DNA from 2 places in the Vagococcus sp. 211 genome. Region 1 is predicted to be linked to the other one. Evidence: predicted binding sites of a transcription regulator. Region 1 holds the regulator's gene; the other holds the start of a gene.

What was found. The regulator NrdR, encoded in region 1, represses ribonucleotide reductase genes. The targets are predictions, from matches to a motif close to ACACNATATATNGTGT.
Region 2: the regulator NrdR is predicted to act here: its motif matches at 3,794-3,809, upstream of nrdD (anaerobic ribonucleoside-triphosphate reductase).

The regions. Positions count from the first base shown of each region.
Region 1 covers NZ_CM150475.1:1,147,554-1,159,428, reverse strand. Annotated here, with positions in the region: gene ACVWM0_RS05700 (inositol monophosphatase family protein) at 1-461, shown strand, start outside; gene typA (translational GTPase TypA) at 581-2,419, shown strand; gene ACVWM0_RS05690 (DeoR/GlpR family DNA-binding transcription regulator) at 2,514-3,266, opposite strand; gene ACVWM0_RS05685 (CoA-acylating methylmalonate-semialdehyde dehydrogenase) at 3,495-4,955, shown strand; gene iolC (5-dehydro-2-deoxygluconokinase) at 5,023-5,985, shown strand; gene iolG (inositol 2-dehydrogenase) at 6,042-7,046, shown strand; gene ACVWM0_RS05670 (UDP-N-acetylmuramoyl-L-alanyl-D-glutamate--L-lysine ligase) at 7,225-8,739, shown strand; gene ACVWM0_RS05665 (DUF998 domain-containing protein) at 8,754-9,941, opposite strand; gene nrdR (transcriptional regulator NrdR) at 10,142-10,609, shown strand; gene ACVWM0_RS05655 (replication initiation and membrane attachment family protein) at 10,631-11,875, shown strand, end outside.
Region 2 covers NZ_CM150475.1:1,869,678-1,881,552, reverse strand. Annotated here, with positions in the region: gene ACVWM0_RS09070 (LacI family DNA-binding transcriptional regulator) at 1-175, shown strand, start outside; gene ACVWM0_RS09065 (aldose epimerase family protein) at 193-1,206, shown strand; gene ACVWM0_RS09060 (ROK family protein) at 1,318-2,181, shown strand; gene ACVWM0_RS09055 (lysostaphin resistance A-like protein) at 2,508-2,909, shown strand; partial or broken gene ACVWM0_RS09050 (transposase) at 3,061-3,541, opposite strand; gene nrdD (anaerobic ribonucleoside-triphosphate reductase) at 3,879-6,062, shown strand; gene nrdG (anaerobic ribonucleoside-triphosphate reductase activating protein) at 6,115-6,696, shown strand; gene ACVWM0_RS09035 (hypothetical protein) at 6,893-7,909, opposite strand; gene ACVWM0_RS09030 (sensor histidine kinase) at 8,101-9,141, opposite strand; gene ACVWM0_RS09025 (response regulator transcription factor) at 9,150-9,821, opposite strand; gene ACVWM0_RS09020 (ABC transporter ATP-binding protein) at 10,008-10,775, shown strand; gene ACVWM0_RS09015 (ABC transporter permease) at 10,765-11,875, shown strand, end outside.

The DNA.
Region 1 (11,875 bases):
TTGGTATTTTTGAAGAGGATGTCCCTGTTTTAGGCTTTATTTATAATGTGATAAAGGGTGAGTTTATCTATGGTGGCAAGGCAGTTGGCGTATTTTTAAATGAAAAAGAGTTGCCAATGGTTGACAACACACCATTAGAAAGTGGTATTATAGGAGTCAATGGCTGGATGTTTGCGAATAACATTGATCATACGCAAGAAATCGCATTCTCTGGTTTAGGTGTTAGGATGTTTGGTTGTGCCGGTTTAGACTTTTTGGATGTGCTGAGAGGGAAGCAAGTTGCTTATATTTCAAATCTCGCCCCTTGGGACTTTGCCGCAGGTGTTGCGTTGAGTGAACCGTTAGGCTTAGTGTGTCGTAATCTAGATGGTTCAACCTATGATATTCTTGGTGGCAGAACCAAGTTTATTGTTGCAACAGAGCAGGCTTTTAACACAATTTATAAAAAATTTATTAAATAAAAGTGAAAATGAAAAGTTTTCACTTTTTTTCAGGCACAAACTTTGTTATAATAAACAGTCGGCATTTTTAAGGACAGTCAAGTTGTCTATGCTTTAAGTAGAGTAAGGAGAAAAAAACATTGAAATTAAGAGAAGAATTACGTAATGTGGCAATCATTGCCCACGTTGACCACGGTAAAACAACGTTAGTTAACGAATTATTGAAACAATCAAACACATTAGATGGTCATACACAAATCCAAGAACGCGCAATGGATTCAGGGGATATTGAAAAAGAACGTGGTATCACGATCTTAGCTAAAAATACAGCCATCAATTACAAAGACAAACACATCAACATTTTAGATACACCAGGACATGCGGATTTTGGTGGAGAAGTTGAACGTATTATGAAAATGGTTGATGGGGTTGTGCTTGTAGTCGATGCCTACGAAGGAACAATGCCTCAAACACGTTTCGTACTTAAAAAAGCGTTAGAGCAAAAATTAACACCAATCGTAGTTGTTAACAAAATTGACAAAGCAACAGCACGTCCAGCAGAAGTTATTGATGAAGTATTAGAATTATTCATCGAATTAGGCGCTGACGACGATCAATTAGAATTCCCTGTTGTTTATGCTTCAGCAGTTAACGGAACATCAAGTTTATCTGATGACCCAACTGACCAAGAAGAAACAATGGATTACATCTATGATGCTATCTTAGATCACATCCCAGCACCAATCGATAACAGCGAAGAACCATTACAATTCCAAGTATCATTATTAGATTATAGTGACTATGTTGGACGTATTGGTATCGGACGTGTGTTCCGTGGAACAATCAAAGTTGGGGACCAAGTAGCCTTAATGAAACTTGACGGAGAAGTTAAAAAATTCCGTGTTACTAAATTATTAGGTTTCTTAGGATTAGACCGTGTGGAAATCCAAGAAGCGAAAGCGGGAGATTTAATCGCCGTTTCAGGTATGGAAGACATCTTCGTTGGGGAAACAGTAACACCTGTAGACCACCAAGACGCTCTACCAACTCTATTTATCGATGAGCCAACACTACAAATGACGTTCTTAGTTAACAACTCGCCATTTGCTGGTAAAGAAGGTAAATACGTAACATCTCGTAAAATCGAAGAACGTCTACTAAGTCAATTACAAACAGACGTGTCATTAAAAGTTGAAGAAACAGAATCTCCAGACAAATGGATTGTTTCTGGTCGTGGGGAATTGCATTTATCAATCTTAATCGAAAATATGCGTCGTGAAGGCTTTGAGTTACAAGTATCACGTCCAACAGTAATCTACCGTAAAATCGATGGCGTTGATTGTGAGCCATTTGAACGCGTTCAAATCGACACACCTGAAGAATACATGGGTGGCGTTATTGAATCAATGGGTCAACGTAAAGGTGAAATGCAAGACATGATTAACTCAGGAAATGGTCAAGTACGTTTAATCTTCTTGACACCAGCTCGTGGTTTAATCGGTTACTCAACTGAATTCATGTCTCTAACTCGTGGTTATGGTATCATGAACCACACCTTTGATTCATACTTACCAGTTATTTCTGGTTTAGTAAGTGGACGTCGTAACGGTGCTTTAGTATCAATCGATCAAGGTAAAGCAACGACTTACTCAATCATGAGTATCGAAGAACGTGGAACAGTGTACGTTGAACCAGGTACTGAAGTATACGAAGGAATGATCGTTGGTCAAAACAGCCGCGAGAATGACTTAGGGGTTAATATTACTAAAGCAAAACAAATGACTAACGTTCGTTCTGCTAATAAAGACCAAACATCAGTTATCAAAAAACCAAAAATTCTTACATTAGAAGAATCATTACAATTCTTAAATGATGATGAGTACTGTGAAGTAACACCAGAAAGCGTTCGTTTAAGAAAACAAATCTTAAACAAATCAGAACGTGAAAAAGCTGCAAAACGTAAAAAAACAGCTGAATAATGTGTCTGTTAAAGAGGTTGCCTTAAAAGGCACCTCTTTTTTTGCCTAAAAAAATAGGGCGGTTCTAAAGACAGAACCGTCCTATTTTTAATGATTAAACATTGAAGATATCTACACCGTTGTTAGCCAAGGTGCTCTTGTAGCCTTCGTCAAACTCCTTGTCCGTAATAATGCCATCTAAATCTTCTAGATGAGCATAGGTAAGTAACGTTGACTTACTGAATTTGCTTTCGTCTGTTAACAGGTAAATTTTATTAGCTTTAGAGACGATGCTCTTTTTGATTTCATACTCCATAAAGTCTGAATTCATTAAGCCATTGTTAACAGAAACAGCTGTAGCAGCCATAAAGGCTTTAGAGATGTTGTACTTCTCAATCACGTGATCAGGGGTTAAACCGACAAATGAGCGAGTTTCCCGTTTGAAGATATTCCCAATTAAAAAGACGGAGACATTATCAAAGGTTTCTGACTTTAATACCACATCCAGACTGTTGGTGATAATCGTTAAGGAAATATCATGTTTCAAATAATCTAAAATGTATTTAGTCGTTGTCCCTGAATCGATGTAGATTAAATCCCCATCTTCAATTAAACTAGCAGCTTTTTCTGAGATAACTTTTTTAATGTTTTTATTTTCAACATTGCGGTTTTCAAAAGAGACAAGGTCATTTTTCTTCACACTAACGCCGCCATAGACTTTTTCAAATCGAGGATCTTTGATTAACTTCGCCACATCTCGGCGAACCGTGTTCATCGATACATTGAAATGGTCTTCCAATTCCTTTAAGGTTACATTCTCTTTATCGAGGATGTATTCCTTGATTAGGTCAATTCTTTTTTCTTTCATATCAGAACCCCATTTTTATTATGATACTAAAACTTTACCATAACTTTGCTAATTTATCAATAGATTATCATTTATGGTCTTTTTGTGGCTATATCAACAAATAAAACAAAATAAAACAAAAAAACCATTGACTAACTTGGGTAAGTTGTGTTAAATTCTAACTATAAGTTAACCAATTAAAACGCTTCATAATGATTAAATTGGTTAAATAATGAGCGGAGGATGGAAATGACAACAGTGAGAAAACTAAAAAACTTTATTGGTGGCCAGTGGGTAGAAAGTAATACAACGCAATATGAGGATGTATTCAACCCTGCAACAAAAGAAATCATGTGTCAGGTACCTATATCTACAAGAGCAGATTTAGATAAAGCGGCAGAAGTTGCCCAAGAAGCTTTCCTAGAGTGGAAAGAAGTGGCAGTGCCAAGACGTGCTCGTGTGTTATACAAATTTCATCAATTATTAATGGAGAACAAAGATGAGTTGGCTCGTCTTGTAACGATTGAAAATGGAAAGGCTTTATCGGAGTCTTACGGAGAAGTGCAACGTGGGATTGAAAACGTTGAATTCGCAGCAGGGGCACCAACTCTGATGATGGGTGATAGTTTATCATCAATTGCCACAGATGTTGAAGCGACCACTTACAAGTACCCAATTGGGGTTATTGGTGGCATCACACCTTTCAACTTCCCAATGATGGTTCCTTTCTGGATGTTCCCAATGGCCATTGTGACAGGTAACTCAGTGGTTATGAAGCCATCTGAACGTACACCGATGTTAATGGAGAAGGTTGTCGAGTTATTACATGAAGCAGGCTTACCTAATGGTGTATTCAACATTGTTTACGGTGCTCACGATGTGGTAAATGGTATTTTAGAGCACCCACACATCAAAGGAATCTCTTTTGTAGGGTCTAAACCAGTTGGGGCATACGTTTACCGTGAAGGGTCTAAGAACCTAAAACGCGTGCAAGCCTTAACAGGAGCGAAGAACCACACGATTGTTTTAAATGATGCCAACCTAGACGACGCTATGCCAGCCATTGTTGGAGCGGCATTTGGTTCAGCGGGTGAGCGTTGTATGGCCGCTGCGGTTGTTACCGTTCAAGAAGGCATTTACGACGAATTCATGAGCCGTCTGGTTCAAGAAGCCAAAGACATTAAAATGGGTAACGGCCTAGAAGATGGTGTCTTCTTAGGACCTGTGATTCGTGAGGACAACTTAACACGTACTCTAGGCTACATTGAAAAAGGGGTAGAAGAAGGAGCTAAACTAGCCATTGATGGCCGTGAAACAATCAATGAAGAAGGCTACTTTGTTGGGCCTACGATCTTTGAAGGTGTCACAACAGACATGACGATTTGGCAAGAAGAGTTGTTCGCGCCTGTCTTATCCGTGATGAAGATTAAGGACCTTAAAGAAGGAATGGCTATTGCCAACCAATCGGAGTTTGCGAATGGGGCATGTTTATTTACAAACAATGCAGCAGGCATCCGCTACTTCCGTGAGAACATTGATGCAGGTATGTTGGGAATTAACCTAGGCGTACCAGCACCGATGGCAATGTTCCCATTCTCAGGATGGAAATCATCATTCTACGGTACTTTACCAGCGAACGGTAAAGCAGGAATGGAATTCTATACACGTAACAAAGTAGTAACAGCACGCTTATCAAGAGACGACATCTAACTAAAAAAACAGACACCAGCCTAGAGAGTATTTTCTAGGTTGGTTGTAAATAAGAAGGGGAATTGTCATGACTGAGAAAAAATTTGATTTAATCGCAATCGGAAGAGCTTGTGTGGATTTAAATGCAGTAGAATATAACCGTCCTATGGAAGAAACCATGACGTTTAGTAAATACGTTGGAGGTTCTCCGGCGAATATCGCTATTGGTGCGTCTAAATTAGGGTTGAACTGTGGGTTCATCGGTAAAGTACCAGACGATCAACATGGCCGTTTTATTACAACTTATATGGGAAACGTCGGGGTAGACACAAGTAATTTTGTTCTAGATACACAAGGACGCAAAACGGGTCTTGCTTTCACGGAAATCTTAAGCCCAGAAGAATGTAGTATTTTAATGTACCGTGATGAGGTAGCGGATCTATACTTAGAACCTAGTGAAGTGGATCCAGAGTACATTAAATCAGCTAACATGCTAATCGTATCAGGAACAGGATTGGCGCAAAGCCCTTCTCGTGAAGCGGTCTTAAAATCAGTATCTGTTGCCAAAGAAAATGGAGTTAAAGTGGTCTTTGAATTAGATTACCGTCCATACACTTGGAAAAACGCAGAAGAGACCTCTGTTTATTACAAAATCGTTGCTGAGCAATCAGACATTGTTATTGGAACACGTGATGAGTATAATATGTTAGAGAACGTAACAGAAGGTGACAACGATAACACGGTTGCTTACTTGTTCGCGCATGCCCCAGAATTAGTGGTAATCAAGCACGGGGTACAAGGCTCTTATGCCTACACTAAAGAAGGAGAAACCTTCCAAACAAAAGCGTACAAATCAAACGTTCTAAAAACATTTGGTGCGGGAGATTCTTATGCAGCAGCCTTCTTATATGCTCTTAACGCTGGAAAAGGCATTGAAGCAGCTCTTAAATATGGTAGCGCTTCAGCAGCTATTGTTGTCAGCAAACACAGTTCATCAGAAGCAATGCCAACGGTTGCGGAGATTGAGCAACTGATGGAAGATCAAAAATAAATCGTCTGATAGGTTACAAAAAATGAATCTAATAAAGAGCGGGAGCTGAAAAAGAAATGAGTAAAGAAACAGTCATTGGTGTTATTGGTGGAGGACGTATCGGGAAACTACACACACACAACTTAGTTCAAATGAAAGACGTACGCGTGAAATATGTGGCAGATATCTTTGCAGACAAGATGCCAGATTTTGAGAAAGAAACAGGGGTTCCGTTGATTTCTGATTTTAACACGATTTTTGAAGACCCAGAAATTGATGTGGTGTTCATTTGTACGCCAACAGATACTCACGTTGATTTAATCAAGCGTTCAGCAGCAGCAGGCAAACATATTTTCTGTGAAAAACCAATTAGTTTTTCAGATGAAGAAACATTAGAAGCCTATGAAGCTGTAACAAAAGCTGGGGTAAAATTCCAAATTGGGGTTAACCGTCGTTTTGACCGCAACTTTGCCCAAGTCAAAGATCATGTGGACACAGGAGCAATTGGCGACATTCAATTATTACGCATTGATTCACGTGACCCAGAAGCGCCACCTTTATCATACGTTGAGTCATCAGGCGGACTATTCTTTGACATGATGATTCATGACTTTGACATGGCTCGTTTCATTACTGGGAGCGAAGTAGAAGAAGTTTTTGCTACAGGTGATGCCTTGGTGAACCCTGAAATTAAAGGAATTGATGTGGACACAGCGATTGTGACATTGAAATTTGAAAATGGCTGTCTTGGTGTGATTAGTAATAGTCGTCAAGCGGTTTATGGTTACGATCAACGCTTAGAAGCTTTTGGTTCTAAAGGAGCATCAGAAGCAGAAAACGAATTAGTCAACAACGTTAAACTATCTAACAAAGAAGGGGTACATAGCCAAAACCCGCTGCATTTCTTCTTAGAACGTTACAACAACGCGTATATTGAAGAAGTGCAACAATTCTTAGATGCGATTCAACAAGACACAGAAACACCGGTTACTTTTGTTGATGGTATCATGGCGCAACGTTTGGCTTTTGCAGCGAACGAATCATTAAAAACAGGTCAACCTGTGAAAGTACAAAAACTATAATCATTTATTACACAACTTAACTGACATAAAACACCTGGAAAAGCTATACACATAGACTTTCTAGGTGTTTTTCTATTTTTTCGAGGTCTTTCTCAAGTGTTTTGAGAATTATGTGGTAAAATGGGAAAAGACATCCGTTCATTCGGAACAAATATGAGTGAAAACGAGGGATTCCTTGATGACAATAACATTACGAGACATAGAAAAGATATTAAAAGAACATGATTTATTAAAAGAATTTACTTACGAGTCCCATTGGTTTTTTAACTTACCTGTAGCAGATAGAACCTTGACACACATTACCTATGATTCAAGAACCGTCACACCAGACAGTTTATTCTTCTGTAAAGGCTTTGGTTTTAAAGAGGAGTACTTACAAAAAGCCATGACTGAAGGGTTAGAGATTTATGTATCCGAAGAAGTCTATGATACGCAAAAAGGGCTAGGGATTATTGTGACCAACGTCAGACAAGCCATGGCAGTGCTGAGTATGGCTTTCTATGATAACCCTCAGGATAAATTGACCTTGATTGCTTACACAGGAACCAAAGGCAAGACCACGTGTGCTTACTTTACTAAGTTCATTTTAGACCATCACACGGATCAAAAAACAGCGATTTTTTCCACGATGAACACCAGTTTAGATGGAAAAACCTATTTTAAGTCAGCCTTAACCACACCGGAATCGATTGACCTGTACCGCATGATGCAAGAAGCCGTGGACAATGGTATGACACACTTGATTATGGAAGTCTCGTCTCAAGCCTACAAAGTGGAGCGAGTGTACAATTTAATGTTTGATGTGGGTATTTTCTTAAATATCTCTCCGGATCACATTAGCCCAATTGAACATCCTACTTTTGATGACTATTATTACTGCAAACGTCAGTTGATTCGCCATTCGAAACAGATGGTTTTAAATGTGGACTGTCAGGACTATACTTTGCTAAAAGAGATGTGCGAAGGTTATAATGTGCCTTACCTTTCTTATGGTAGTCAAGAAAATCACCCAGATGTTTATTGGACACAGGGGGCTGATGATGCCTTAAGTTTTGATGTGGCAACAAGAACAGAGTCTCTACCAGTGAACCCAAGAGGGAATTACCGAATTAACTTAATGGGGGACTTCAATAAAGACAACGCTGTGGCCAGTATTTTGGCGTCTCAACTGGCAGGGGCAACGGTTCAAGAGGCTCAGTTAGGACTAGGTGACGCTCTCGTTCCAGGTCGAATGGAACAGCTAACCCATAAAAATGGGGCACGAATCTTTGTTGATTACGCCCACAATTATGTGAGTTTACAACAATTGCTAAGTTTTGCTAAAGCAGACACTAAAGGCCGTATTATTACGGTTTTAGGAAGTCCAGGAGATAAGTCTATTTCAAGAAGAGCGGACTTTGGTCATGTTTTATCAGAATTGACAGACGTGGTCATTTTAACAGCAGATGATCCAGGCCATGAATCGCCAGAAGCGATAGCACAAGAAATTTCAGCTCATATTACAACAGACCGTGTGGAACAAGTGATGGTCATGGACCGTGAAGAAGCGATTCATAGAGCGATTGAGATGAGTCAATCAGGAGATTCTGTGATTATTGCTGGAAAAGGGCGAGATGCTTATCAAAAAGTAAATGGAGTGGATGAACCTTATTTAGGGGATTACACTATTGCAGAAGGCATCGTTGGCAAATGAAAAATGAGGCAACCTTAAGGGTTGGCCTCATTTTTTTCTGCTTCAAAGGTGATGTAAAACTGATGGGGACTATCTGAGGATAGTTTTTGGATGTGTTGCAATAAAAGGAGTAACCAACTAAAAGCCAAGGCGAAGGCAATGAGTTCAAAAGCCGTTAAAGATAAGTAGCCAATCGTTTGGAATAACACATTAGCTATCACAAGGATAATGGCCATAGAATAAGAAAAAAATAAAAATTCCTTGGTCACTTTTGGCAACAACCATTTAATGCCTATAATCAAGATAACGATGAGATAGACAAGCCACGTGGCTGATTTAGTATGGAGCAGATGCAGTTGTCCACGCCCGTTGTTCGGGAAAAAGCCTACTCCGGCTAAAGAAATGGCCACAAGGGTTAAGAGAATTCTTAAAATTAGCAATTTGAGAGAATCATGTTCTGTGTGTTTCAATGATTCGAACAAGTAGTCAATCAAAGCAATCATTAAAAAGGCGGAAAGCATTAAGGTTAAATTAAATTGCCAACTGCTTGAGGCTTCATTGGTGCCGAGATAACTAAAGTTATGTTGCCACCACCTTGTTTGGCTATTGGTTATCATAGCGAAAAAGACGCCGCTAATAATAACGGTAATGAGTAATTTAATAATCATATCTGATGAAAAAGATAAGGCAGCGATAATCATGACATAGTTAATAATGGCCATAAAGACTGCGAAAATAGCGGTAGCTGTGTAGTAATCAAAGCTCGCCCCCTCAAACACCGTGCCTAGCACCCAAAAAAAGCCCAATAAAACGAGTAACAAGATCACCACAAACGAAAAAATAATCGTAGGAACGTTACGCCAGTGAATTTTTCTGAGTTCGTCATTGTCGGTCCGTCGTTTCATCTTAATAAAGAAAAAAGAAAAGGAAATCATCCCGCTTGTCAATCCTAGGAGGATAATCATGCTAGCAATGGATTTATCCCCGTTCATTGGAACTTGATAGCGCCCAGTCTCATAAAAGGTCATAAAAAAGATGAGACTTGTTATTAGGACGGGAAGGATAAACCACCGCAAGGAAATTTGTTGACTCTCTAGGGGCTTGTTGGTACTTTCAATAACGAGTTTGTGTTGTTGCTTCTTTAACAGATAAGTGTCTTCTTTGGATAAATTGAGCTGTTCGAGCCAGTCTTCTGGTAAAGAAACCTGTTTTGTCGTCTTCATATCATCACTCCTATGTGTCAGTTATTGCTTATTATCATAGCATAGATTCTCTCTAAAGATAATGAAGGGACAGATTAAAATGAGTGCTTTTTAGTTGGATGATGATGATAATATGACTTGACTATACCAAAGCCTTCACTCCATGTTATAATATTGGTATTATTTAGGATAATAGGAAGTTTGAGAGAGGTGTTAGAAAGATGGAGTGTCCAAAATGTCATTACAACGGCTCTCGTGTTGTTGATAGCCGCCCAGCAGATGACGGTCGCGCGATACGTCGCCGCCGAGAATGTGAAGAGTGTACCTTCCGTTTTACAACTTTTGAAAGAGTGGATGTGGCTCCTTTACTTGTGGTGAAGAAAAACGGTGCACGAGAAGAATTTAATCGAGAAAAAATATTACGTGGTTTGATCCGTTCTGCAGAAAAGCGACCTGTGTCCTTAGAACAGATGGAACAAGTGGTAGAACGCGTCGAAAATAGAGTGAGAAACATTGGCGAAAACGAGGTATCCACCACGGATATTGGAGAATACGTGATGGAAGACCTTGTTAACCTTGACGAAATTGCGTACATTCGTTTTGCTAGTGTTTATCGTCAGTTCAAAGACATGAGTGTGTTTTTAAAAGAGTTACAAGAAATCATTGATAAAGAAACCGATGATAAGTAAGAAAGAAAGGGAGGTGCAACAATGAATGATCCATGGAAACATTTAAAACCCAGAGATTATTACACGGTGGTCTTGAATGATTGGATAACCGATACAGACATAAAAATTATTAACCGCTTGTATCAGCCCATCATTGGCACCGATGCTTTCGCTTTGCTCCATTCCTTATTTATCGAAGCAGAAACAGGCCTAAAAGGAAACCAACGCCATAATGTGTTGTTGAACCGATTAGATATTGGGCTTCCAAGACTCTATGAGGCCCGGTTGAAACTGGAAGGGATTGGGCTGATGACCAGTTACGTCAAACCTTTGGACGAGGACCATCACTTTATGTATGTGTTACAAAAACCTTTAGAGCCGAAAGTATTCTTAAAAGATGATGTCTTGTCTTTGTTATTGTTAGAAAAAATCGGGGAAGACGCTTTTCTAGCCCTGAGAGACTCTTTCTTAAAAAGGATAGACATAGCTCCAGATTATCAACCTATCACGAAGAAGTTTCTTGACGTCTATCAGGTGAATTCGTACCAACTGGAAAGCCATGAAGCGTTATTAAAGCATGAAGGCATTGAAGAAAGTGCGTCTAAAGACAAAGGAATAGAGTTGGATATAAAGAAAGAAACCTTTGATTGGGATTTCTTTAAGAGCTTACTAAAAGGGATGCCGATTAGCCCAGATACCATGGAAAAAGAACTGCAAAAAAGCATTGATACTTTCCATTATCTATATGGCATCGATGAGATGGTCATGTCTGATTACATCCAACGCGCCTTTGATTTTGTGACAGGTACTATTAATATTAGCGAATTTAAGAAAAGTGTCTACAAGGAATACCATCAAAAGAAACGCCCGAAAGAACCCTTACAAGCCCCTGTTGTTTCTAGGGAGGAAGAAGTGGCGTCTAAACAAATGAGCTTAAGGGAAACAGAATTGAGCCGTTTGGGGTATTCTAAAGGGGAAGTGGGTGTGTTGATTGCCTGTGAAAAAACCCCGCCTATGGTCTTTTTGAAAGCCATTAAAAAGCAAAAAAATGGGTATGTTGCCAATAATGAGCGGTGGACCATAGAGAATCTGAAGAATCAGTCTGGTTTGCCTAATAGTGTGATTAATATGTTGATTCATTATATGCTCGTTGTCCAAGGAAACAGCTCCCTGAATCAAAACATGGTTAACAGTATTGCGAACGACTGGGCTCAAAGTAAGGTAAAAACCGCTGAAGAAGGCCTTCAAAAAGTCAAAGCGCTAAAACAAGAAAAAGAAGCGGCACCT
Region 2 (11,875 bases), 720 kb from region 1:
TAATGATATCAGCGTGGCAAAATATATGACGCCTCCTTTAACAACGGTAAAAGTGTACACGGAAAAAATGGGCTCAATGTCTGTTGATACGTTACTAACCTTGTTAACACAAGGAAATGATATTCCCGTACGATTAGAAATTGGAACAACTTATGAAGTGCGACAATCGTATTAAGATAGGGGTAATAGAGGATGGGACAACACATAGAAACTTACTCATTACAAAACAGTTATATTAGATTAAGAGTCACTACTGCGGGTGCGTCTTTAATGTCTTTAGAGGTGAAGGATGATAAAGGCGACTGGATAGATGTTGTTTTAGGTTATGATAATCCTAGAACCTATATTGACGATAATGCCCCGTGTTTTGGTTCAACCATAGGGCGAAATGCTAACCGAATCAAAGGTGCTAGTTTTAAAATCGATGAACAAGAGTACCAATTACCACGCAACGAGGGAGATAATAACCTGCATAGCGGACCGAACGGGTATCATGTCAGAATATGGGAACTTAACAATCAGACAGAAGAGAGCCTGACGTTTGCTTTACATAGTCCCCATCTGGACCAAGGGTTTCCTGGAGAATTGGACATGACAGTTACTTACGGAATAGTGAACAATACGCTAAGTATTTCTTATCAAGGGATCTCTGATAAGGCGACTTTATTCAATCCAACGAATCATAGTTATTTTAATTTAAATGGGCATAACAGTGGGGATATCTATCAGCATTCTTTGCAGATACCTTCTGATTATTTTATGCCATTAGGCTTGGATTCAGTTCCTTTAGGCTACAGAGAAGCTGTTTTTGGGACGCCTTTTGATGTTAGACAGCCAGTCTTCATTGGTGAGATACTAGCTAAAAAGAATGAGCAGTTACGTATAGGCACTGGTTTGGACCATCATTTTGTTTTAGAAGACGCAGAGAAGTGTGTGATATTAAGTGCTAGTAAGACAGGAATTGAGATGACGGTTCAAACGGATATGCCGGGAGTACAAATATACACTGGAAACTTTTTGGACACGATTGACGGTAAAAAAGGCGCTATGTATCATAAACACAGTGGGGTGTGTTTGGAAACGCAATTTTGTCCGAATGGGATGAACAATGAAGGGGAAGTATCACCGGTAGTAGAACCAAATCACCAGGTTCACTATACTAGTCGGTTTACTTTTGATATAAGACAAGATGACAAGCAGTTGTGATGATAACAACTGCTTTTTTAGTGCGGCCAAATAACTAACGAGGACGTTTGCGTTTGCATTTACTTATTTGGTACAATTAATATAATAAATAGAGAGTAATGGGGGATAACGATGGGATTAATGGTATTTGATATTGGTGGTTCAGCGATTAAGTTTGGCTACTGGGAAAATCAGAGATTAGAGCAAACCGGTCAGTTTGTTACGCCTGATAGTTTTGAAAAGATGGTTGCAGCGATGCAGGAGACAATGACGACGATTACTGGAGAAATAGAAGGAGTTGCCATTAGTTCACCAGGTGTGGTGAATGGGGTAACCAGAAGAATTGATGGGTTAAGTGCGGTTAAGTACCTTCATGGCTTTCCTATATTTGACGCGTTAGAAGAAGCGTTAGGACTCCCTATTGCGATTGAGAATGATGCGAACTGTGCGGGAATCGCTGAAATTGAATTAGGAATAGGAAAATCTGTGAATCATGCTGTTTTCCTTGTATTGGGTACAGGTGTCGGCGGGGCTATTTTTATTAATAGGCAGCTATATAAAGGTGCTCATTTATTTGGTGGTGAATTTGGTTTAATGTTGAACCGACGCCATGAGATTTTAAGTAATGAGGGAACGATGGTCAAAGTAGCTAATAAATACAGTAAATTAACGGATCAGAAGGTAGATGGGAAACGCATCTTTACCCTTTTAGAAGAGCAAGACGAACTTGCGACAGCACTTGTTTCTACGATGTACGATGATATTGCTCATGTCTTATACAACCTTCAAGTAGCCTTAGATCCAGAGATGGTGATCATTGGTGGTGGTATTTCTGCCAGACCAGAAATTAGTCGAGAGATTAGTCAGCGGTTAGAAAAATTATTGGCGCAACAAGGTGTCGAAGCGATTTTACCTGAAGTTGTGTCGTGTAAGTTTGGCAATGATGCTAATTTAATAGGTGCTGCGATGAATTTCATGAATGTGCACACGTTGTAGAGAGGAGAATAACCAACGAATGATACATCCAGAATGGATAGGCGTAAGCAGGGAGTAGCCACGAGTTGGGGTAAGAAGGACACTTGGTTTACGGTCTTGTTTATAGTATTTTTTGTAGGAACTTTTATTGTCAGTCAATTATTAAGATTAGAAGAACAGGTTTAAACTGTTTCAATAGTAGGTTTGTTAGGTGTTCTATTCGTAATCTGTATCGGATGTATGGTAAAGAATTAAGTACAGAGTGGACGAGATTTAGGGAAAATAAATTTTGGTTAAAAATAATACTGTCCATTTTTTTGATGGGTGGAATTATAGGTTTGTTGCAAGTGACTCGCTCAATATTACCTCCGGAATGGTTGGCCACTGGCGGTACTGAAGAAGATATCGTTTATACTATTAGTGTTATCGGACTGCTATTACCAGCTATTCAGGCCTTAATGGCCCCTTTTTATGAAGAAATTCTTTTTAGGTATGTGATGATTGATCGAATGAGAAGCCCGTTAATTAAACTAATCATGTTGGTTATTCAAGCCGTGTTTTTTGGTTTAATTCATACCTTTAATTTTAATGGGAATCCTTTAGCAACTATCCCTTACATGGTTATTGCTGTATATTTTGGTTTAATTTATCTTTTATTTGATAATATATGGATGTCGATTATCGTTCATTGGCTATTTAATTTCATGAACAGTGTATTACCTCTGATTTTAATTTTGTTTTATTTATAATAATTAGAAAAAGCAACTAGTCTTAGATTAGATGCTTTTTTTATTTCTTATTTAATAAAGTATAAAAAAACCTAAATTGCAACAATAAGTTAGCCACTTTGGTAAAAACATCTAAATATCAGTGTTATCTTATTCAACCCCTTATTTACTAACGTGTTTTTCTTTCAAAAAGTGTTAGTAGAGCGTTATCATCTTTTGTTTTAGAACCAATCACACGATCAATTTCCAAATGACCAAACGATGTTCTATTGTTAACAGAATCAGGACGTTGATCAATTGATTTTCCAAGTCCCAAGGGACTTGATGAAACCAACAATAGCATCTGGTGATCACTTAAGGTCAATGATTTGTTTACAAGCAAAATTAATAAAGTCTGATGCACTTATTAGCTTAGATTTAGAACCACAACGTTTTCTGATTTCTTTATAGATAGTATGTCCTGTATCAGCGAAATAGAGTAGCTTTGACTTTCTCTTTTCTTTAATTTAGGTTGTTGTGCCACGTTTGAGTTCATTAGCTATAGTTTGATGATGTCGTCCTAATCGTCTGCCGATTTCTCTATTAGAAACACCCTCATTGTGCCAAAACTCAATAAGTTGCCTTTCTTCGAAGGAACGGTGTTTTTTATTTATTTTAGAGTGGTTAACTTGATTCTACAACTAACCAAGTATAAAAAAACAAAAAGAAAGAGGAAAGTGGATAGGATTAGTTGTTTTTTCTTCCTGAAACAAGCGTTAAGATAAGCTAGAATGACAGGGAAAAGGGGAATAAATAAAAATAATTGTGAATACGGTCACTAAAAATAACTTTTGCTATTTTTTATGAATAGAAAGTCAATGGTGATACACTATATATAGATGTCAATAGCAAAAACGAAAATTTAAACACTATATATGGTTGAAAATGTAGGTGTTATGTTCTATGATAAATGGAGATAAAAGAGACAAGGAGTTGCTTGAAGTGATTGAAATGAACGACGTAACATCAGAAAAAAAGGTAGAAAGTGTAGAGATACACAAATTAGAAGTGATTAAAAGAGATGGTCGTAGAGTAGAATTTGACGAAACTAAAATAACAGAAGCCTTAATCAAAGCTGAGAAGAAAATTAATGGGGAACTGTCGCCAGTCACTCTTCGTCGCATTGAAAACGTGGTAACTTTAATCGAAGCAGAAATTAAAGAACGTTTCGCAACTAATATCAAAATATATGAAATTCAAAACATTGTAGAACACACACTTCTCGATAATGGGGCGTATCAATTAGCTGAAGAATATATTAACTACCGGACGCGTCGTGATTTCGAACGCAGTAAAGCAACAGATATTAATGTCACTATTGGGAAGTTATTAAATAAAGACAGTCGTCTAATCAATGAGAATGCGAATAAAGATAGTAATGTCTTTAACACTCAACGGGATTTAACAGCAGGGATTGTGGGGAAATCAATAGGCCTTAAATTATTACCTGCCCATGTTGCTAATGCCCATCAAAAAGGGGACATTCATTACCACGATTTAGATTACCATCCTTATTCACCCATGACGAACTGTTGTCTTATTGATTTTGAGGGAATGTTGAACAATGGTTTTAAGATTGGGAATGCGGAAGTAGAATCACCTAAGTCGATTCAAACTGCCACAGCACAAATCTCACAAATCATTGCCAATGTGGCGTCTAGCCAGTACGGTGGGTGTTCAGCAGATAGAATTGATGAGTTTTTAGCCCCTTTTGCTAAGAAAAATTACGACAAACATTTGGCTGATGCTAAAGAGTGGATTGAGGATACTGGGAAGCACGATGCTTATGCTAAAGAGAAAACAAGGAAAGATATTTATGATGCCATGCAAAGCTTGGAATACGAAATCAACACCTTGTTTACGTCTAATGGCCAAACGCCGTTTACTTCCCTAGGTTTTGGTTTAGGGACAAATTGGTTTGAGCGTGAGATACAACGAGCAATCTTCTTAAATCGCATTAAAGGATTAGGGGAAGAACACCGAACCGCTATTTTTCCTAAGTTGATCTTTACAATAAAAGAAGGGGTCAATTTAGCAGAAACAGACCCTAACTATGACATTAAAGAACTGGCATTAGAGTGTGCAACGAAAAGAATGTACCCTGATGTATTGAACTACGATAAAATTGTGGAATTAACAGGAAGTTTTAAAGTGCCTATGGGGTGCCGTTCTTTCCTCCAAGGTTGGAAAAATGAGCAAGGTGAAGAGATTAACGCAGGTCGTATGAACTTAGGGGTTGTGACACTAAACTTGCCTAGAGTGGCATTAGAAGCGAATGGAGACCAAGAGAAATTTTGGCAATTACTTGATGAGCGACTAGTGACAATGAAAGATGCCTTAATGTTTAGAATTCAACGATGCAAAGAAGCTACGCCGGAGAATGCACCTATTCTTTATATGTACGGAGCATTTGGTGAGCGGTTGAAAAAAACAGACTCAGTGGATGAATTATTTAAGAATAAACGCTCGACTGTATCTATGGGTTATATTGGTTTATACGAAGTGGCGTCTAGTTTTTATGGTGGTGAATGGGAACATAACCCAGAAGCCAAACAATTTACGATAGCTATTTTGAAGTACTTAAAACAACATGCAGATGCTTGGGGAGATGAGTCAGGTTATCACTTTAGTGTGTATTCAACACCAAGTGAAAGTTTGACGGACAGATTCTGTCGTTTGGATAAAGAAAAATTCGGCAATGTGCCTGATATTACAGATAAAGATTACTACACGAATAGTTTTCACTACGATGTTAGAAAAACACCAACACCATTTGAAAAAATTGATTTTGAAGAAGAGTATGCAGAGTATTGCTCCGGTGGTTTTATTCATTACTGTGAGTATCCAGTGTTACAACAAAACAAACAAGCATTAGAAGCAGTGTGGGATTATGCGTACGATAAAGTTGGTTATTTAGGTACCAATACACCAATTGATCACTGCTACGAATGTGATTACAAGGGTGATTTTCATCCGACAGAAAGAGGATTTGAGTGCCCGCAATGTGGCAACAGAGATCCTAAGACCTGTGATGTTGTGAAACGGACCTGTGGTTATCTAGGTAATCCACAAGCCAGACCGATGGTACATGGTCGACATCAAGAAATAGCATCACGTGTTAAACACATGAAATAATAAAGAAGTGGGAACCCGTTTGTGTTCCTACTCTTTTTTTAGGAGAGAGAGTATGAGACAACCAAAACCGAAAGAGTGGACAGCAGAAGAGTGGAGTCAACAACGGATTGCTGATTATAAACCGTTTATGTTTGTTGATGGTGAAGGGGTCCGGTGTAGCATTTATGTGAGTGGTTGTTTGTTTGCTTGTGAGGGCTGCTTTAATAAAGCCATTCAAAACTTTAAGATGGGGACCTTGTACACGAAAGAATTAGAGGATCAAATAATAGAAGATCTAAGTCATGATTACGTTCAAGGGTTGACACTACTGGGCGGGGAACCTTTTTTAAACACGCAAGTCTGTTTAGCATTAGTTCAACGTGTGAGACAAGAGTTTGGTGCGACTAAAGATATTTGGTCTTGGACAGGTTATACTTTTGAAGAGTTATTGATGGATACAGAAGATAAACAAGCATTACTTGAAGAGATTGATGTGTTAGTTGACGGTCGATTTGATCTGAGTCGTCGTGATTTAACGTTACAATTCAGGGGTAGCAGTAATCAACGTATTTTGGACGTGGCCAAGTCACTAGAGCAAAGAGAAGCCGTTGTCTGGGAAAAATGTTTGGATGCTGAGCGATACTATGACAAATAAGCGGACATTCCGCTTATTTTTTTAACAAAAAAAGGACCCAGCCTCTGCTGGGTCCAAAAAGGAGTTGTTTTATTTACTTTGGAGGAGTAAATAAAATGAAAAAGTTTGTTTGGGTTGTTTGTTGGTATACTTATATATTAGTCTTCAAATGTGACGAAAGTATGACTAATTTCTGTCTTTAAAGTAAAGAATACTCTTAATTTTGTCTTTTTGAAGCCAGTTTAATTTTAATAATAAAGAATACAATGATACCAAAAACCAGTAGAATCACAAGAAGGACTCGTGTCAATTCAATGGATTCATGGGCTAAGTCGATGTTTTTAGCATTAACTTGGAGTTGATTAAACTGGTGACTGCCATCGTTAGTTAAGTTATCGGGGACAAAAGTATGAGATTCTGTTTTATCGAGACGAGTTGAGGTGAGTGTCAGAGGTTGTTGGCACTCAGCAAGGGACATCTCAAACGTTCCAGATCCTGACACGTTTAGCTCTTTTTTCTCCTTGTTGGTAGTGGCTACTAACGTTGTTCCACTCTCTGTTGTTCCAGAGAGTTTTTTTGTACTTGGATCAAAAGCCACTTCTTTAATCATTGGCTGTTTGTCTTTTTTACTAGAAGGCATAAAGTAGGTAATGATATCACTGTAATTCCCCTTTTTATCAGCAGCTACGATTTGGATATAATCAGAGGGTTTGCTCCATTTAGTCTCAAAATTTTTCGAGTGGGTCAATTCTGTTTTATAGACAGGTTCTTTCCCATTATCGGAAATAAACAAGGCCACTTCTGGTGACGAACTAGATAAGGTCAATCTTTTTTTTCTAGGATGAAAGTCAATATTATATAAAGAAATGGTAGGACTTCCTTGTTGGACCAAATAAGGTGCTTTTAACTCGTAAAAGGAGCCATCCGTGGTTGTGATTTCTAGTGTTGTGGCATACGTTCCTATTTTAGAAGTATTGGCCCGTTGATTTTTAGCAAAGGAAATGTTCTTTATTTGTAAGTGGTGAAACGTTTCAATGCTTTCTTTGAACTGTTGAGGCTCTAATTTTTTACCTACAAAAACAGACGTATAATAAAAATAATCTTGGTTCATCGGGGTCAGTGTGTCAACTTGTTTATTGGTAGTTTCCGCTGAATAGATTTGATTATTAAGGCTGATAAGACTGATAAAACATATCATGATAAAGGACACAAAAAGATTCTTTTTACGACTCATTATAGTTATCTCCCAACAATTGTTTGATAAATTCATCCTACCACCGAAGAAGATATTAATCAAGAATTTAAAAAGTGATTAATAAGTACTCATATTCCCTTAATATACCCGCTTATTTAGAATGTAAGAGACAATATAATCTTCTTGTGCTTGATACGAGTGATGAAGGCATACAAACTCTTGAAAAGCTATTAAATAATGAAGGAGTGCTTGTCTTGGTTGTAATAATTGAGTTTTGGAAATAAAAGACTGAATGTGGTTCCTTCCCCAACCGTAGAGGTAACAAATAGCTGATGCTCTAATTTATGTGTGAGAGATTTAGCTAAATAAAGTCCTAATCCAGTAGAGTTTCTTTCTTCATTTCGTCCATTTTGTCCAGTGTAGCCTTTATCAAAAATCCGTCGAATGTCCTCTTTTGGAATACCAATGCCAGAATCCGTCAAGTTTAACCAGACTCCTTGCTCATTGTCAGATAATGAGATGGTAATAGAACCACCGGGATCAGTATATTTCAAGGCGTTATTTAGTAGTTGGTTTAGAATAAAATGAAGCCATTTATCATCTGTTAAGACCGTGTAATCCTCTCCTTCTAGATGGAAGGAAATAGCTTGCTGAATAAAGTCATCTGCTCCATGTTTAATGTTTTTTTGAATCATTTTTTTCAGAGAATGACTTTGGATTAGGTAATCTTTTGAAAAATGATCCAGTCGAGAATAATACATGACTTGTTCCACATAATCATCCATTTTTTTGATGTTTTTGAGTAGTTGAGTGTAGCGTTTTTCACTAATATCGTCCTCAATCGCTTCTGTTAGTAAAGTTAAAGAAGAAAGTGGGACTTTGATTTCATGTACCCAACTATCAATGTAGTCTTTTTGTTCTTGAACTTGTTCGCTGATATCATTGCGTTCTTGGTAGTGTTCTCGGCTTAATTCATTTAAATACTCTTGGTATAAGTGCTCTTCACAAGATCTTGCGGCTGTTAGGGTAGGTGTTTCTAGCCCGCCCTGCTGGCCAATATCTAGTTGTTCCCACCATTTCTTTTTTTTTATATAGTCAGTGATTAAAAAAACAGACACTAATATCCCGCTAAGTAAAGCAAGATAAGCCATAGAAGAAGTGTTGAGCTTTAGATCAGGTGTTAACCAGAGAATAACAATAGTTAGAATAAAGAATAACACCCAGGTCATAATGAGAGCAGCTTGGTCTTTAAGATAGGATAAAAAAGTCATAGTATTAGTTAGGGAATAATGTAGCCTTGGCCAACTTTTGTTTCGATGTAGTTGGATACCCCTGCTCCTTCTATTTTTTTTCTGAGACGATTGATATTAACGGTTAGAGTGTTGTCATCAACAAATCGTTCATCGTCCCATAGTGCACGTAATAATTTTTCACGGCTAATGATTTTTCCGTGCTGTTTCATGAGGATTAAAAGTAACTTGAATTCATTTTTGCTTAGTTCAATCGTCGTATCCTCAATTGTTGCCGTGCTATTTTCCATATTAAGTTGTAGCCCATTGTGTTCAATTACAGCACTTTCTGCTTTTGAATAATCGTAGGTGCGGCGAAGAAGGGCATTCACTTTCGCAATCAAGATATCCATTGAAAAGGGTTTGTTAACATAATCATCTCCCCCTAAATTCATGGACATAATAGAGTCAGCGTTTGTGTCTCGGCTTGATATAAAGATAATTGGTGCTTTGGACTCTTCTCTGATTTTTTGACACCAGTAATAGCCATCAAAAACAGGCAGTGTAATGTCTAATAAAACCAGGTGTGGTTCTTCTTGTTGAAAAAGAGTGAGGACCTTCTTGAAATCAGTCACTTCAATGGTATCAAATCCCCATTTTTTTAAGGAATCGGCTATGAGTTCGCGAACGGTATCATCATCTTCTACAATCATAATTTTCATAAATAAGTCCCCTCCTAACAGGTTTGCCTGTCCTTTATTATAGCAAGAACAGAGAGAAAAAGGATAGGACTTAAGTTGGAGATAAGGGAATGACAATAATGTAAGTTAAAGTTAGCCCGTATATATGTTGTCGAGGACGAAGAATTGGTATGATAGTAATGATAAAAAGAACGGAGGTCTTGAGAGATGACACCAATTGTAGAAGTGGATCACTTATCCAAAACCTATGGAAAAAAAATAAACCCTGTGAGAGTGTTAGATAATATATCCTTTGATGTGTTTAAGGGGGAATTTGTTGGTATTATGGGCCCGAGTGGGGCGGGAAAAACAACGTTACTTAATATGTTATCCACCATTGATCAACCAACCCTTGGCAGAATTAAAATAGGGGGACAAGATATCACACGAATGAAAGAAAAGCGATTGAGTGATTTTAGACGACGGGAGTTAGGGTTTATTTTTCAAGACTTTAATTTGATGAATTCGTTGAATGTGAAGGATAATATAGTGCTACCACTTGCTTTGGAACGTTTGCCTGTGAAGGAAATGGAAGCGCGCTTAGAAAAAGTAACAAAAGTGTTAGGTATCTATCATTTGTTAGAGTCTTATCCATCAGATATATCTATTGGACAAAAGCAACGCGTGGCTGCGGCAAGAGGAATCATTACAGAACCAACATTACTTCTAGCAGATGAACCGACAGGCTCTTTGGATTCCAAATCAGCTACGGAGTTATTACAGTATTTGAGTAAGGTCAATCAAGAGGAACAAGTGACGATTTTTATGGTGACCCATGATGCTTTTACAGCGAGTTACTGTCATCGGATTTTATTTATTAAAGACGGCGCTATTTTTTCAGAGATTGTGCGACAAGGCAGTCAGAAAGATTTCTTTCAAAAGGTGATAGATATGCAAGCCATGATAGGGGGAGGCGTGGGCCACGATGTTATCTAAATTAGCTATAAAAAATGTGACCACCCAATTTCGGTATTATTTAATGTATGTGGTGAGCATGACTTTTTCTGTGATGGTCTATTATAGTTTTATTTCTATGAGTTACGATCAAGATTTAATGTCTAGAGCTTCTCAGGATATGAGGATTGATGCAGGGTTAAAATCAGGTAGTATGCTGATTCTTTTGTTTATTGTGATTTTTATGCTGTCTGCCAACACTTTTTTTGTGAAGCGCCGGAAGCGAGAAATCGGTCTGTATAGTTTATTGGGAATGAGACGGCGACAAATAGCTAGCTTATTTTTTGTAGAAAACATTTTACTTGGTCTTCTTTCCTTGGTGTTAGGCTTAATACTCGGGATAGTATTCTCAAAATTATTTGCCATGCTACTTATGAAGGCGATGTATGTTGCTGTTACGACCTCAATCATTGTGTCCTTAGAAGCGATTAAGCATACAGTGGTTGTTTTTGTCATAATACTAATAGCTATTTCTATCCGTACTGGTTTTGTTGTGTATCGGTATAAATTAATTACGCTATTTAAAGCAGAAGAAACCATAGAAACCCCTTTACGATTAAGGTGGTATCACTGGCTATTAGGAATACTCGGTCTATCATTGCTTGGATTAGGTTACACCCTAGCGCACCACTTTATTTCATTTATGATGTATATGCAGACACACACTCGTTTGGATGTGATGGCTATGCTGGTGAGTCCGTTAATTATTTTAGGGTTATGTGTGGTAGGCACGTATTTATTATTCGACTATTTTTTATTGATTGTTTTGGTTCTTATTCGGAAATGGAAGAGATTCTATTACCGCGACATTAATATGGTGACAGCGGGTAACCTTGGTTTTCAATTGAAGAAAAATGCTCGGATTTTAGCGACAATTGCGGTTTTATCCGGTACAGCGATTGCAGCGATTGGTGGGGCAGCGAGTGTTCAATCGTTTACGTTAGCAATGGTAGATACGATTAATCCCGTGTCTTACAGCGTTTCACTAGATAACCGGGACCGTTTAGTGAAAGAAATCGGAGAGCAAGAGATGGAAGAAGAGTCAGTCGCTTTTAAATTTGTGGGTGGTGTGATAGGAATGT